Regions from separate parts of the Pseudarthrobacter sp. CC4 genome, predicted to be linked through region 2. Evidence: riboswitches for the same ligand, from Rfam matches in the RefSeq annotation. Region 2 holds a riboswitch; each other region holds the start of a gene.

Evidence for each region. Region 2 has a riboswitch for cyclic di-AMP ahead of PV768_RS16150 (M23 family metallopeptidase). Riboswitches for the same ligand answer to the same signal wherever they lie in the genome.
Region 1: linked by a shared signal. The riboswitch ahead of PV768_RS02690 (C40 family peptidase) and the one ahead of PV768_RS16150 (M23 family metallopeptidase) in region 2 are both predicted to bind cyclic di-AMP.
Region 3: linked by a shared signal. The riboswitch ahead of PV768_RS06390 (M23 family metallopeptidase) and the one ahead of PV768_RS16150 (M23 family metallopeptidase) in region 2 are both predicted to bind cyclic di-AMP.
Region 4: linked by a shared signal. The riboswitch ahead of PV768_RS17560 (hypothetical protein) and the one ahead of PV768_RS16150 (M23 family metallopeptidase) in region 2 are both predicted to bind cyclic di-AMP.

Annotation. Positions count from the first base shown of each region.
Region 1 covers NZ_JARCCZ010000002.1:323,704-327,240, reverse strand. The annotation lists gene PV768_RS02700 (metal-dependent transcriptional regulator) at 1-650, shown strand, start outside; cyclic di-AMP (ydaO/yuaA leader) riboswitch at 769-1,011, shown strand; gene PV768_RS02695 (M23 family metallopeptidase) at 1,022-1,843, shown strand; cyclic di-AMP (ydaO/yuaA leader) riboswitch at 1,956-2,153, shown strand; gene PV768_RS02690 (C40 family peptidase) at 2,224-2,895, shown strand; gene PV768_RS02685 (NlpC/P60 family protein) at 3,055-3,537, shown strand, end outside.
Region 2 covers NZ_JARCCZ010000023.1:57,665-61,201, forward strand. The annotation lists gene PV768_RS16145 (transglycosylase domain-containing protein) at 1-55, shown strand, start outside; gene PV768_RS16150 (M23 family metallopeptidase) at 569-1,345, opposite strand; cyclic di-AMP (ydaO/yuaA leader) riboswitch at 1,351-1,517, opposite strand; gene PV768_RS16155 (hypothetical protein) at 1,948-2,613, shown strand; gene PV768_RS16160 (hypothetical protein) at 2,654-2,863, opposite strand; gene PV768_RS16165 (ArsR/SmtB family transcription factor) at 3,159-3,404, shown strand; partial or broken gene PV768_RS16170 (hypothetical protein) at 3,435-3,494, opposite strand.
Region 3 covers NZ_JARCCZ010000007.1:6,861-10,397, reverse strand. The annotation lists gene PV768_RS06400 (DUF3105 domain-containing protein) at 1-259, opposite strand, end outside; gene PV768_RS06395 (DUF305 domain-containing protein) at 288-953, opposite strand; gene PV768_RS06390 (M23 family metallopeptidase) at 959-1,780, opposite strand; cyclic di-AMP (ydaO/yuaA leader) riboswitch at 1,785-1,965, opposite strand; gene PV768_RS06385 (cytochrome c oxidase assembly protein) at 2,144-3,115, opposite strand; gene PV768_RS06380 (ArsR/SmtB family transcription factor) at 3,158-3,537, opposite strand, start outside.
Region 4 covers NZ_JARCCZ010000026.1:75,217-78,753, reverse strand. The annotation lists gene upp (uracil phosphoribosyltransferase) at 1-423, shown strand, start outside; gene PV768_RS17565 (glyoxalase superfamily protein) at 468-857, shown strand; gene PV768_RS17560 (hypothetical protein) at 873-1,568, opposite strand; cyclic di-AMP (ydaO/yuaA leader) riboswitch at 1,574-1,734, opposite strand; gene PV768_RS17555 (ATP-binding protein) at 1,830-3,356, opposite strand; gene PV768_RS17550 (response regulator transcription factor) at 3,364-3,537, opposite strand, start outside.

The sequences.
Region 1 (3,537 bases), on a different contig from region 2:
TCTTGGAGCTTGAGGAAGAAAACATCGTTGCCCTCCGGGCCCGGATCGCGGAGCGGCTGCGCCACTCCGGGCCCACTGTGTCGCAGACCATCGGCAGGATGGAACGGGACGGCCTGGTGGTTGTCTCCGGAGATCGGCACCTTGAACTCACGGAGGTGGGCCGGAAGCGCGCCACCGAAGTCATGCGGAAGCACAGGTTGGCGGAGCGGCTCCTGGCCGATGTCATCGGGCTGGACTGGGCCTACGTCCATGACGAAGCCTGCCGCTGGGAGCACGTCATGAGCGAACGGGTGGAACGGCGCATTTACGAAATGCTGAACCATCCCACTGAGTCCCCGTATGGCAATCCCATCCCGGGATTGGCGGCCCTCGGGGGCGAGGCGCAGGCCGCTGCGGACGCGGCGGTCAGCCTGCTTGAGGCCATGAAGACCTACGGCCCGGCGTCTGAGGTGACAGTCAGCCGCCTGGCAGAGCCGATCCAGGTGGAACCCGAGTTGTTGGTCCAGCTTGATGAAGGCGGAATCCGGCCCGGTGCCTCGGTCTCGCTGGAGCGGGTGGGGGAGTACATTTCGGTCCGCGTCCCGGGCATCGAAGGGGCCCTGGAGCTGCCGCCGGAAGTCGCGGCGCACGTCTTCGTGGCCGTACGCTAGGGACCGCTTGAGGCCTCCCGGCTACCCCAACGGGTGCCGGTTACGCAAAGATAACGGAATTGTTACTTTGGGACTTTTGCCCCTATAGTTAAACCCAAGCGTTGATACTAAAGCGTTACCTGATCTGGAGCCGAGCTCTGCCAGCGGATCAGGTGCACGAGTCATTACTGGCAGAGGCGGGGGAACCACAAACGGCAGCCGGGGGACTGCCTTGGGGTGAAGTCCGTCAGCAGCAAGCCTCTTCCAGTGAAGGATCCTCCGTGGATACCTCTGTGCCGAAGCTTGCTTACGGCGGACCGGGTCTTTGAACTCTCTGACCCGAATCCGACAGCTAACTTCGCAGGCTTTCCAGAGAGGAACCCTTCTTGTCCATGCAGACCCCCAGGGGACGCCGCCGCGCAGCGGTGCCCGCTTCGACGCCGCGGGTTGTTGAAGTCATCACCACGGAACGCCCCCGCGATCCCCACCGTGATGCGCGCCGCCGTCGTGGTCCCTTCCGCCAAGTCACCGAGTTCGCTGCTGCGAGCGGAATCGGCCAGAAGGCCGGAATCGCACTCGCAGCCACAGGCCTGGTGCTGACCGTGACGGTGCCGGCCACCAGCCCCGTGATGGCCACCGACGCTCCCGGTGTTACTCCGATGGCAGCCTCAGCCGTCACGCCGCAGCCGCAGATCTCAGCCGAGGCCGGTGCCCAGATCGATTTCAGCCGTTCCGCCGTGGTCACCCAGGCGGATCCGGACGGCAAGCTCAAGCAGCTTCTCAGTGCCCAGTCCGCCGGCTCGGTGTCACGTGCTGCCTCGGCAGGAAGCCTCGGCGCTCCACTGGCCACGCTGACCACAGCGTCCCCCTTCGGCTACCGCGTCAGCCCGATCACCGGTGGCTCAGGCGACTTCCACCGCGGCCAGGACTATGTGGCCCAGTGCGGTACGTCGGTCTTCGCTGCCGCCACCGGTACCGTGACCTTCGTGGGCTGGCACCAGTTCGGCGGCGGAAACCGCGTTGTGGTGGACCACGGCAACGGCCTGGAAACCACGTACAACCACCTCTCCTCCTTCAGCGTGAGGGAGGGGCAGACCGTCTCGCGCGGGGACGTAATTGCCCTTAGCGGGACCACGGGCGCCTCCACGGGCTGCCACCTCCACTTCGAGGTGCAGGTCAACGGCGAAGTGGTCGATCCGACTGGCTGGCTGTAGTCAAGTGACGGTGAACTATCAGATGATCGTGACTTGCCGTGACCTGAATGTGACATTCACTCAAAACTGCTGTACCGTCTAACTCGCGTCAACTTTTCCGAAGTTGACGCTCTTGTGCGGATTGCCTAACTCTGCCACCGCTCAAGGTCCGTTCGCATTTCATCGTCTGGCAGGGGCGGGGGAACCAATTTTGGTCTTGGCTTTGGCTAAGACCTTGGGGTTAAGTCGCAAAACTTCCTTGGAAGCAGCGCGGCCGGGTGACTCCCATCCGAATCCGACAGCTCACCTCGCAGGCATTGGGAGAGGCTACCTTCGTGTCTTCACGCAATAATTCTGCGCGCCACCGTGCGCAAACGGTTCGTACCAACCCCTTGGACACTATGTCCAAGGCTGTTAGTGCCAATGCCGGGACAGTAGGTCGCCAGGCTGCCGTTATCGCCGCAGCTTCCGGTCTTATCCTCAGCATGGGCCTGCCCGCCAACGCAGCGGACACCACCGCTGGTGTTTCCGCTTCCACCGAGTCCGGCTCCGCGCAGGCTGCCCTGGCAGTCACCGCAGCCCCCACGGCCACCGTGTCGTTCGAGCGGCCCGTGGTCAAGACCACTGCCGCCCCGAAGCCGGAGCGGGTGCGCCCACAGTCCACCGCCACGGAAACGGGCGCAGCGTCGAGTTCGGAGTCTGCAGCGGACAAGCTGGCCAAGACTGTCTCTTCCGCTTCCACCTCAGGCATTGCTGCCATCGCCTACACGGGCATTGGCAGCCCCTACGTCTGGGGCGGCACCAGCCCGGTCACCGGATGGGACTGCTCCGGCTTCACCCAGTGGGTTTACGCCCAGGCCGGCATCAGCATCCCCCGCGTCAACGCCTGGACTGCCATGACCCCCACCTCCACCCCGCAGCCCGGCGACCTGGTCATGCAGAACGGCGGAGCGCACGTCGGCATCTACGTCGGCAACGGCATGATGGTCAGCGCGCTCAACCCCTCCCAGGGCACGCTGCTCCACGCCGTAGCCGCCACCGGCACCTCTTCGTTCTTCACCATCAGCAAATAGTTCTTGGACCCTCGGGTCCAAGAACTATTTCTTTGCTCCACCACGCTTTCCGCTAACACCACATCCCCGTTCGGGGCGTGCCGGCGTACCCCCAAGATGCCGGCGCGTCCACATCCCTTGGTGCCCACAACGGCCTGAGGAAAACGAAAGAGAGAACTGATGACTACTCGTGCTACCGCACGGCATCGCGCCGAGGTCACCAAAACCAGCTCAATCGCCATCATCGCCAAGGCTGTCGGCGAGAACGCCGGCGGCGTAGGCCGCCAGGCCGCTGTCATCGCCGCCGCTTCCGGCCTGGTACTGACCAGCGGCATCGCGGCGAACGCTGCCGACTCCAACGTCCAGCGCGACTCCGCTCCGGCTTCCACCCTGGAAGTTGAATCCGCCGTCGAAGCCCCCATCTCCGCGGCCTCCACGATCAACATCACCTTCGAAAAGCCCGCCGTCACCACCACGCCGGCCCCGGTTATCGAAGAACCCGCACCTGTCGAGGTCCAGGAGGCCGAGCCGGCCCCCGTCGCCCAGCCTGCTGCTCCCAAGGTCACGGCCAAGGTTTCCACGGCCTCGGCCCCGGCCGCCGCTCCCACTGCTTCCGCCAGCGGCAAGGGTGCAGCCATCCTGTCGGCTGCATACGCCCAGCTG
Region 2 (3,537 bases):
TTCGTCGCCGACTGCGCCCAGCGCTGCTGCTTCGACCCAACCCGCCGGCGAATAGCACCCGCCGGCAAAGTTCAACTGCTCCCGCTGGCACCCAACCGCTCCCCCCAACGGGTCCCGGCACGACTACCAAGGACATGCAAAATGCTTACCCGATCAGTAATCGCCGCCACCAACGGCATGGCTTCTCTCACTACATCCCCTTCCCCCGGGCCCGGCAGCGACGGACTCAAGCCAGGACTGACTGCCGATCAAGTAACCCCCGGGTTCCTCGGATTCGCCATGACAGCCTTCATGGTCATCGGAGTCGTACTGCTTATGGTTTCGATGACCAGACGCATACGCAGGGTGCGTTACCGAGCCCAGTTCAGCTACACCGGACAAGCAAGCGAACAGTCAGTGGATGGCGACGAAAAAGATACCCCCAGGGTTGACAATTCCGGCAGACCCCAACATCCAGGGAAACCAGAAAGCGCCCCGCCCGTCACAGGCCCGCCATCAGACGGTTCCTGACGGACCAGTGCTTCCAGCAATCGGGCTGCGACGAGATCCGCAACCAATCTGACCGTTATCAGATGTAGGAGGACGGATCGACGGTCACATCATTGACCAAGACCTCGAAATGGAGGTGGCAGCCAGTGGAAGCGCCGGTTGTCCCAACACCTGCAATGAGTTCGCCCTGCGCAACTGCTTGGCCCAAGGAAACACCAATGCTGGCCAGATGGTTGTAGGTCGTCTTCAGCCCGTTGCCATGCTCCACCACGATTCGGTTGCCGCTGCCATACGGACTCCAGCCAGCCTCGATGATTTTGCCCGCACCGGCAGCGAATACCCCAGTGGAACACGCTCCCGTGAGGTCAATGCCGGTGTGCAACTCAGCGGCGGCTCCGGTGATGGGGCTGACTCGGAATCCAAAAGCGGAGCTGACATTCATCGAAGCCAGCGGAGCCCTCAGGCCCCGGGACGCAACACTGGGGGCGGCCTCAGCAGCCGTGACCACCGGCACTGGTGCTGCCACTGCTCCCGCGGGCTGCGCCGGTTGGGCCGGTGCGGGAGCAGGCTGGGAGGTCACCGCCGGGCTGTCAAAGGTCAGCACCGCACCCGGTGATGCAGATACCGGTGCCTCCGCAACAGGAAGTACGGAAACGGCGGCCCCGTCCCGGACTCCGGCGCCCAAATCCGCATGGGCGGCAGAAAGGGCTGTCAAGGCAATCATTCCGGTCACGGCGGCTGCGACACCCAGCCGCTGGCCGCGGACACGGACGACAGCCTCGTGAAAAATGGGGAGGCGGGGAGGCTTGGAAGCACGAAGGGCACGGCGACGGCCGTGTCCGGACTGGGCAGACAAAATAGAAGTCCTCTCGGCGCCGGCGAAGTTAGCTGTCGGATTCGGACGAATGGACTGTCCGGCCGAGGCGGACGACGCCTTGAACAGCGCCACCAGTCGGCTTCACCCCGAGACGCACCAGTGCGCCGTAAGTGGGTCCTCCACCCCCGCCTTGAGTAGGTCATAGTTCACGGCCGTCGGCGGGGTTTGGCGTAACGGACATGCATACCCTTCGGGGGTATACCCTTTCCAGACTAGCGAATGATTCGCAGATGTTACAAATCCGTTATCTGTAGCGGTGTGCTGGCGCCGGCGCCCCTTGGGTGCCGGCACCGCCCCCCTGAGCATTGTTCAGTCTCAGCAGCATTCTTAGAACGCGGCCGTGCTCCACACACTGCACGCCGGGCGGGAAATTCCCAGAGGAAACGGAGACGTCGTTACCAGAATGTGACAGACTTTGCTGGTTTGAAGTACGGTTTGATTTGTGCTGGCCTCTCCTTGAGGCGGCATTGCCTGGTGCACTTTGCGCCTGAGGCGGCCGGGTGCCTCCCGCCGCACCAACCTCCGGTATCGGCGCTACGGCTGCCTGCTCTCGCACTCCTGAAAAGAAAGACTCACCAGACATGACCGTTCAGAACGACCTCAGCCGTGAAGATGTTGCCTCCTATGAGGCAGAGCTCGCGAAACGGACTCCCTCGCTCTACTCGCGCTATATCGGTGCGATGCTCTACTTCATGGGTGCGGCCCTTATCGCCGGCGCCGTCGTGCACTATCCGGTCAACCCGGGCCTGTACACGATCATCTGCGTCGTCGGTGCGTTCGTGTTCCTCCTCGGCACCATCGTCAATGAGTTCGTGCTCGTCGATGAGCGCCCGATGCTGAGCCGGGCCATCTCGCTCGTCGCGTTCTCGCTCCTGCTCTCCTTCGGCGTCGGCCTGGTCGGCGGCGGAATCCAGCACTTCGAACAGTTCCCGGAGCGCAGCGCCTGGATGACTCCGATTGGCCTAGTGATGTCGTACGTCGCGTTTATCGCCAAGGATGCCAAGGGCGGCCTGCGCCACCTGGTCAGCCCGTTTGCCGCAGGTGTCGTGTTGGTCGCAGCGCTGACGTGGTTCGGTATGTCGGCCCTCGCAAGCACCATCGACTCCGAGAGCCACAGCCACGACTCCACGCCGGCACCGTCACAGGCACCCGCGGAGGCTCCGACCAGCGAAAACCGCACTCCCGACAAGCCGACGGAGGCCCCCGCAGCGCCCGCACCCGACACCCACACGTCGCACAGCCACTAAAGCCGAAACCCGGCATGCTCAACCGCACATGCGTCCGCTCCTATTCCGGGTAAGGGTCTGCCCCGTCAATGTGGGATCGGGCCGGTTCCGCGGTGGCGTAAAGGGAGTTGAGCTGGCGGTAGAGCGTTCGGGTGATGTAGCGCTTGAGGGATCTGCGGATTTCGCGGTAGCTACGGCGTCCCCGGGTGCGTCTGGTGACGTAGTCCCGTATTCCGGAGTCATGGATCCGGGTCATCGTGATGGTGGGCAAGGCCCGGTTGAGGCGTACCCCGAATCCACTAGACGGTCGATGGCCTCGCGAAGGTTGTCCCCGGCCAACCAGGGATCCTCCGGTGTCCAGGGCGTACCCGCCTCCGCCACTTAACACTCCTCACGTTCGGCCGTGTTTATGGACCGCAGTTAAGCAACGGCGCCCGCGGCGTGAACCGCGTGCGCGGCCGGTAGTTCGGGGCTTGTGCACCAAGTAACCAGAGGGTTGGGCTGGCTCCTGAACAGTTACCTGAGACCGAGGCCGGGGAGTCAGCCCCGGCAGACAGTACACCCCAGTGAAGGCTAGAAGGACCCGCCCTATCGAGGCAGCGCACCGCACGGAACTGACGGACGCTTCCGGAGTGCCCCGCACCGTGATCAGCCAGCACCTCGCCAAACTTCGCCTCAGCGGCCTCGACGACACCCGAAAGAACGGCCGCCACATCATCTACTCCCTGCGCGACGGACACCTGATCCGGCTCATCACCGAAGTCATCAACCACGCAGACCACATGGTTACCGGAGAAGCCCGCCACCGATGATCGGCCAGGACGCTGCCAGACCAGCCAGGCGCCCCCGATTTCCGCGACAGCGGCGAGCATGAACAACACGACGGACTTGGCAATGGGCATATTCCCTATCCTGTCATTGGCTGACTCGTCACGGTTTCGGCTC
Region 3 (3,537 bases), on a different contig from region 2:
CCTGGCTGGTGTGGTTCCTGGATTGGTCCGGATAGTCCTGCTCACCCTCGATCGGCCGTGCGGCCGCGGCATTAAGCTGTTCGCGCTGCTGCACCTCCCCCACGAGGACAAAGGTCACCGCGGCAATGATTGCGAGGACGACGGCCGCGCCGGTGCCGTAGATCAGCCAGGCCCGCCGTCTGTCAGCGGCCCGCTGTTTGGCCTGCACTGCTGCCAGGAGCGCTTTGCGGTCCTCACCGGCTTTTGGTTTTCCGGTCATCGGCGGTCTCACTCTCTTTTTGGGGCGATCAGAGTCGGCTTCGGAGTTCTTCAAGGGCCGTGATTTCAGCTGTCTGTGCTTCGAGGATACGGGCAGCGAAGTCCCGGACCTTCGAGGTTTCCGCCAGCCGGGTCCCGGCGGTGGCCATGGCGACACCTCCTTGATGATGGCGGATCATCAAATCAACGAACAGACGGTCGGCCTCCGCACCTGAAGCTTCCCGCAGCGCCTGCATCTGTTCCGGGGTCGCCATGCCTTCCATGGCACCTTCAGGGCCGGACGCCTGGGCGGTATGCGCGGCTCCGGTTCCTTCATGTGCGCCGCCGGGCGTCATCCAGGCCATCGGCGGCGCTGTCCCGGCCGGGGACAGTCCCCAGTCCTGCAGCCAAGCGAACATCTGCCCGTTCTGATGCTGCTGCGCGGTGGCAATATCGTAGGCGACCGCCCGGACCTCGGGGTGGTCGGACTTGTCCCGAATCACCAGGGCCATCTCCACCGCCTGGGCATGATGGGTCTGCATATCCCGGGCAAATCCGGCATCCGGGCCGGAGTCCGGGACGAGTGCGGGCGCCGCGGAAAGCCGGCCCAAAGCGAAGAAGCCCAGCCCCGTGAGGGCCACTACTATGACGAAAACAGCCCAAAGCCGCTTCCGGTGCATTGGTGACGTTGCCGGCGCCTGGTCGCCCGGTTCCATGAGGGTCACGGCCGGAGCCAGCCCTGGGGATCCACCGTCACGCCGTCGCGGACGATTTCGAAGTGCAGGTGGCATCCGGTGGAGTTTCCGGTTGTTCCGGCCCCGCCGAGCCGCTGGCCCTTGGCCACCACGGAACCGACGGAGACCTCTATTGAGGACAGATGGTTGTACGTGCTTTTCATCCCATTGCCATGATCGACAACGATGCGGTTTCCGCCGCCGTTCTGGGACCATCCAGCTTCCACGACGGTCCCCGAGCCGGCCGTGAACACTGCCGTCTGGCACGAAGCCACCAGATCCAGCCCGGTATGCAATTCACCGGACGCGCCCGTGATCGGGCTCGTCCGGAACCCGAACGGAGAGGAAATGGACATGCTGGCCAGCGGAGCGCCCAGGGTGGTATCCACGGGCACAACCGTTGGCGGTGCCGTCGCTGCAGCGGAAGGAACTGCGGAGGGGGTCCCTGCGGTGGATCCTGTTGCGGCAGGCGCGGGCGTCTCAGGCCGTTCGGCCGGACGGGTCCCGACGTCAGTGCGCTGATAAGTGATGACCGCCTGTTCCTGCGCTGTTATGGCCGGGGCTGCCTCCACAGCGGCCGGCTCGGCGGCGGGAACGGTGCCGGCGGCAATAAGCCCGGCATGCGCGGCGGGTATGCCGGCTGCAAGCATCACGACGGCGGCAAAAGCGGAGGCCCCGGGAAGCCAGACAGGGCGCGGGGACGGGGCCACGGGACGGACGGCGCGGCGCGCAGTTCTGGCAGCACCGGCGCGGCGCCGGGAGCGGTCACTGGGCAGAGCGCGGCGGCGGCCATGGAGGGAGGAGGGCACAGCGGAATCCTTTCGGGTCGCCTGCGAAGTTAGCTGTCGGGTTCGGGCCAAGGAGAAAGCCCGGACGCCCGTGGAGCCGGCCCTCGTGGCCCGGCACAGTGTGCGTCTTCACCCCAAGGCAGCAAGCTGCCGTTTGTGGGTCCTCCGCCCCCGCCGTTCATGTTCGGATCTGACACCGCCGGCGGGGCTGAGCGTGCGGCGTCGAGGGCTCAATACAGGAAAGCCTGAACTAACGTTACCTAAGAAAGCCTGAATATCACAATCTGATAACAGCAGCAAGGAAGGCGCAGTTCTACGCTTCGTAAAATTCATCTGCAGATATCTTCATATGACCAGGCCCGCGGGTCAAGTTGACCGGGCCCTTTATCGGCGACGGGGTTCAGGTCTGTCTGCCAGCTGCTGCAGGTAGCTGTTGTAGGCGTCCAGCTCCGGGGTTCCTCCGGTGAGCTCGGCCCGCTCAATTCTGGCGTTGGATCTGGCTTCCTCACGCTGCCAGCGGACCAGGATGAACATCAGCAGAAGCACTCCGGGTAATTCCCCGTAGGACCAGGCCAATCCGCCGGCTACGCCCTGGTCCGTCAGGGGGTTGATGTTCCAGCTCGCAGGCGGCGTGGCAAAGAATTTAACCATGGGAGTGGTGGCCATCATGATGACCACCCCGAAGAACGCGTGCAACGGCATCTCTGCGAAGATATCGATCATCCGTCCGAAGTGGGTTTGGCGGCTCGGCAGCGGGTCAGCGGAAATCAACGGCACGGTGAAGAGGATCCCGGAGATCAGGAACAGCAGTTCCAGGCCGACGTGGCCGTACCAGTTTGGCAGCAGCAGGTCCGCCAGACCGGAGAAGTACACGCCGTAAAAGCTGAGCAGGAACAGCGGGACCATGAAGGCCGGGTGAATAGCAACGCGTCCCCATCGGGAACGCAGGCCCCATAGCGCGGCCCGGAGGGCGCGGCGGCCCAGCCTGCCGTGGGGTGTTGCCCGCAGCAGCAGTGTTCCTGGTGATCCGATGACCAGCAGCGGCGGAACGGCCATCATCAGGGTCAGTTGCTGGAACATAAAGATGGAGAACATCCGCAGTCCGTACCCTTCGATGCCGGCTCCCATGACCACGATGATGGCCAGGCAGCCGACCAGGAAGGAACACGTCCGCACCACGGACCAGCCCCGGCCCTGCCGCCACAGCCGGATCGCCCCTGCCAGGTAAAGCGCCGCGGCCAGCAGCGTCAGGGCAGGGATCAGCGGTACCGGCTGCAGGTTCGGCGCCAGGTATTCAGGAAGCGAGGGCGGCAGCGACGGAAGCCAGACCGGACCGGTGATCTCAGGCTCAGACATGGCAGCACCGGCTGTCGCACTGTGCGGGCAGGCCCGCCCCTGTCAGGGTGCCTGGCCGCCTTCGACCATGCGCAACCGGTCCTTGCCTGTATGTCCAACGTGCGTCAAGCCGAGATCGAGGAGCATGCGGACGTGCGAATCCGCCAGAGAGTAGTAGGCCATCCTGCCCGAGCGGCGCACCTGAACAACCCGCGGCCCGCGCAGCAGGCGAAGGGCGTGGGAGACGCCGGACTCGCTCAGCCCGGTAGTTGCTGCCAGGTCGCAGACGCACATTTCTCCTTCGAGAAGGGCGATCAGGATCCTGACCCGGCCAGGGTCCGAGAGCAGCCCGAAGATCACCGCCAAGTCGGTTACGTCCGAATCTCCTGGCATCCTGGATCTGACCGCGCCGACTTTTTCTGCGTCGACGAGCCGGACCGAAC
Region 4 (3,537 bases), on a different contig from region 2:
CTGGTGGTGCCCATCCTGCGCGCGGGCCTTGGAATGCTCGAGGGCATGACCAAGCTCGTCCCCACAGCTGAAGTGGGCTTCCTCGGCATGGCCCGTGACGAGGAAACCCTGGACATCATCACGTACGCCGAGCGCCTGCCTGAGGACCTTACCGACCGGCAGATCTTCGTCCTGGACCCCATGCTGGCCACCGGCGGGACGCTGCGCGAAGCCATCAAGTTCCTGTTCAAGCGCGGCGCCTCTGATGTCACCTGCATCTGCCTGCTTGCTGCTCCGGAAGGACTGGCGAAGCTGGAGGAAGAACTCTCCGGCGCCAACGTCACCATCGTGCTGGCCTCCATCGACGAAAGGCTCAACGAGAAGTCCTACATCGTTCCCGGCCTCGGCGACGCAGGCGACCGGCTGTACGGCATCGCAGGCTAAAGCCAGGCCTTTCCTGTTCCCGGCCGCAGGGCTAGCCTGTGCGGATGGACTGGAAACTGGAACTGGTGTTTGTCCCTGTGTCCGACGTGGACCGGGCCAAGGATTTCTACGTCAACAAGGTGGGGTTCAATGCCGATTTCGATCAGCGGCCCACGGACTCCATCCGCTTTGTCCAGCTGACTCCTCCCGGCTCGGCCTGCTCCATCTGCATCGGGGAAGGGCTCACGGACGCGCCTCCGGGTACCGGCTCGAACCTCCAGCTCGTGGTCAGCGACATCCAGGCTGCCTACGAGCACCTGAAGGGCAACGGGGTGGACGTGAGCGAAGTGGACGTGCAGGACTGGGGCCATTTTGTGTACTTCGCGGATCCGGACGGGAACCGGTGGGCCGTCCAGTTCATCCCCGGCCGGGACGCGGGGGAGCAGCAGAAGTAGGTTACTGCATCCCGCCTAGTACCAGTTGTTCGACAAGTGGAAGTTCAGTGCACCACACGGCGACTGGTAGCGCTCCTGGATGTAGTTCAGGCCCCAGTTAATCTGCGTGCGGTAGTTGGTGAGGTAGTCGGCTCCGGCGCTGGCCATCTTCTCAGCCGGCAGGGACTGGACGATGCCGTAGGCGCCGCTGCTCGGGTTGGTGGCCGTGGTGGTCCAGTCCGATTCCTTGGTCCAGAGGGTCTGCAGGCACTGCATCTGGTCCGGAGCCCAGCCATAGGAAGCCAGCTGGCCTGCGGCGTACGCCTGGGCGCCTGCGGGATCATTAACTGCGACGACGGGTGCGGGCTCGGGTGCCGGGGCCGGAGCGGGTTCCGGCGCAGGAGCCGGTGCGGGCTCGGCAACGGGAGCAGGTTCGGCTGCCTGCGGGACAACGTTGATCTGCTCGGCTGCGGGCTCAGGCGCAGGGTTGGCCCGGATTTCGCTCTGCTCCATGCTCAGCTTGGAATGGGACTCCGAAGCCTGCGCCCCGGTGGCTGCCACGCGGGCACCCGTGTCGGTGGCCTGGCCCGCAGCGCCAACTCCAACAAGGAGGGCGCAGGATGCTGCCAGCAGTCCGGCGCGCCGGCCGACGGAGGGGAATTTGCCTGCTGCACGCGTGGAGCGTGCATCCGTGCCTGAATTCGGGCGTGGTTTTACAAGGAACTTGGACATAATAGATCGCCTCTCACACCTGCGGAGTTAGCTGTCGGGTTCGGATGAGGGCATCCGGCCGCACGGAAGAAACACGTGCAGGCTTAACCCCAAGGGCAGTCAGTGCCCGGGACGGTGGGTCCCCCGCCTCTGCCGTTGTTCAAGAGGAATCCGGGAAGTGGCAGAGCTTGGCGTCAACCCGGGATATGCGGCCCGAACGGGGACCGCACCCATTCGACGGTACAGGAGTTCGGCGCATAAGTCACATTTTGGTAACGGAGGTCACGATGACGGCGCGCCGCCTTGTGCCATTCCCGGCATGAGGGGTAGCTGCAGGGCGAACTGCGTGCGGCCGGGTTGCGACGTCACCGTTACCCGTCCGCCGTGGGCCTCAACAATGGACTCGACGATGGACAACCCCAAACCGCTGGTTCCTTCAGCGGCGGACGCGCCGGGCGCGCTGGTCCCCGCACGTGCCGCGTCTGCGCGGGCAAACCGGGCGAAGACCCGGTCCACGAACTCCGGCGGAATGCCGCCGCCGTCGTCCGTTACGGTCACCACTGCGGCGCCCTCCGGCGTTTTCTCCACCCCCGTTACCACCGTGGTTCCCGGAGGGGTGTGCTTGCGGGCGTTGGAGAGCAGGTTCATCAGCACCTGCCGCAGCTGGGACGGATCCCCGTTCACCACCACCGGTTCGTCGGGGAGCTCCAGCCGCCAGGTGTGCCCTGGCGCCATGACCTTCTCATCGCTGACGCCTTCCACCACCAGCTGGGTCAGGTCCACCTCGGCAAGCTTCAGCGGCTGACCCTCGTCGAGCCGCGCGAGCAGCAGGAGATCCTCCACCAAAGCGGTCATCCGTTCCGACTGGCTTTGCACCCGTGCCAGCGACTTCTCCCCGTCCGGAGTGAAGTTTTCCGTCATTCTCATCAGTTCGGTGTAGCCGCGGATGGCGGTCAGCGGCGTGCGCAGCTCATGGGAGGCGTCAGCCACGAACTGCCGGACCTTGGTCTCGCTCTTCTGCCGCGCCTGCAGCGCATTCGCAACGTTGTCCAGCATGAGGTTCAGCGCGTGCCCCACGCTGCCCACCTCAGTTCCAGGGTTGGAGTTCGACGGCGGGACGCGAACGGCAAGTGCCACCTCGCCGGCGTCCAGGGGCAGCTGCGAAACCCGGGTGGCCACCTCGGAGAGCTGTTCAAGGGGCTTCATGGTGCGGCGGATCAGGACCGTGCCCACCAGCCCGATCAGGAGCAACCCGCCCAGCGAGACGAACACGAAGGTCCACACCAGGGACGTCAGCGTGCTCTCCTTGGCGGCCAGGGGGAGCCCTGTGACCAGGACGTCGCCGAAACTGGTCTTGACCGCAATCAGCCGGTAGTCGCCGTTTGAGAGCGTGCGGTCAACGGGCCGGGCATCGGTGGCCAGTGCGAGCAGGACCTGCTTGTCCTCGGAGGACAGCGCAGAGCGCGTAGTGTCCGGGGCCAGGAAGCCGGCGCTGTTGACCTGGCCGTTGAGGATGCGGGCGTTCAGTGTTCCCACGCTTTGTCCGCGGGAATCCAGGGGGTCCCTGCCGTTGAAGCCGCCGGAGGGAAGCCGGCCGGGATCGTTGGAGCGGGTTGCGGCCTGGCTCAGCTGCTCGTCCAGCTGGCGGGTGAGGAAGGAGTCCATCGAGGCGTAGCTGGCTACGCCCACCGCACCGCAGATGGCGATCAACAGCGCCATGGCCAGCAGGATAAGGCGTGTGCGCAAGTGCCAGGTGGCGGGTTTGAGCCAGCTCCGGGGCTGCGGCTCCGCGGTGTGCACGGAGGTCATGGCGCGCCTACTCCGCCGGCTTGATGACGTACCCGGCGCCCCGCACGGTGTGGATCATGGGCGGGTGCACGGCGTCCACTTTCTTGCGCAGGTAGGAGATGTAGAGTTCCACGATGTTTGCCTGCCCGCCGAAGTCGTAGTTCCACACCCGGTCCAGGATCTGGGCCTTGCTGATGACGCG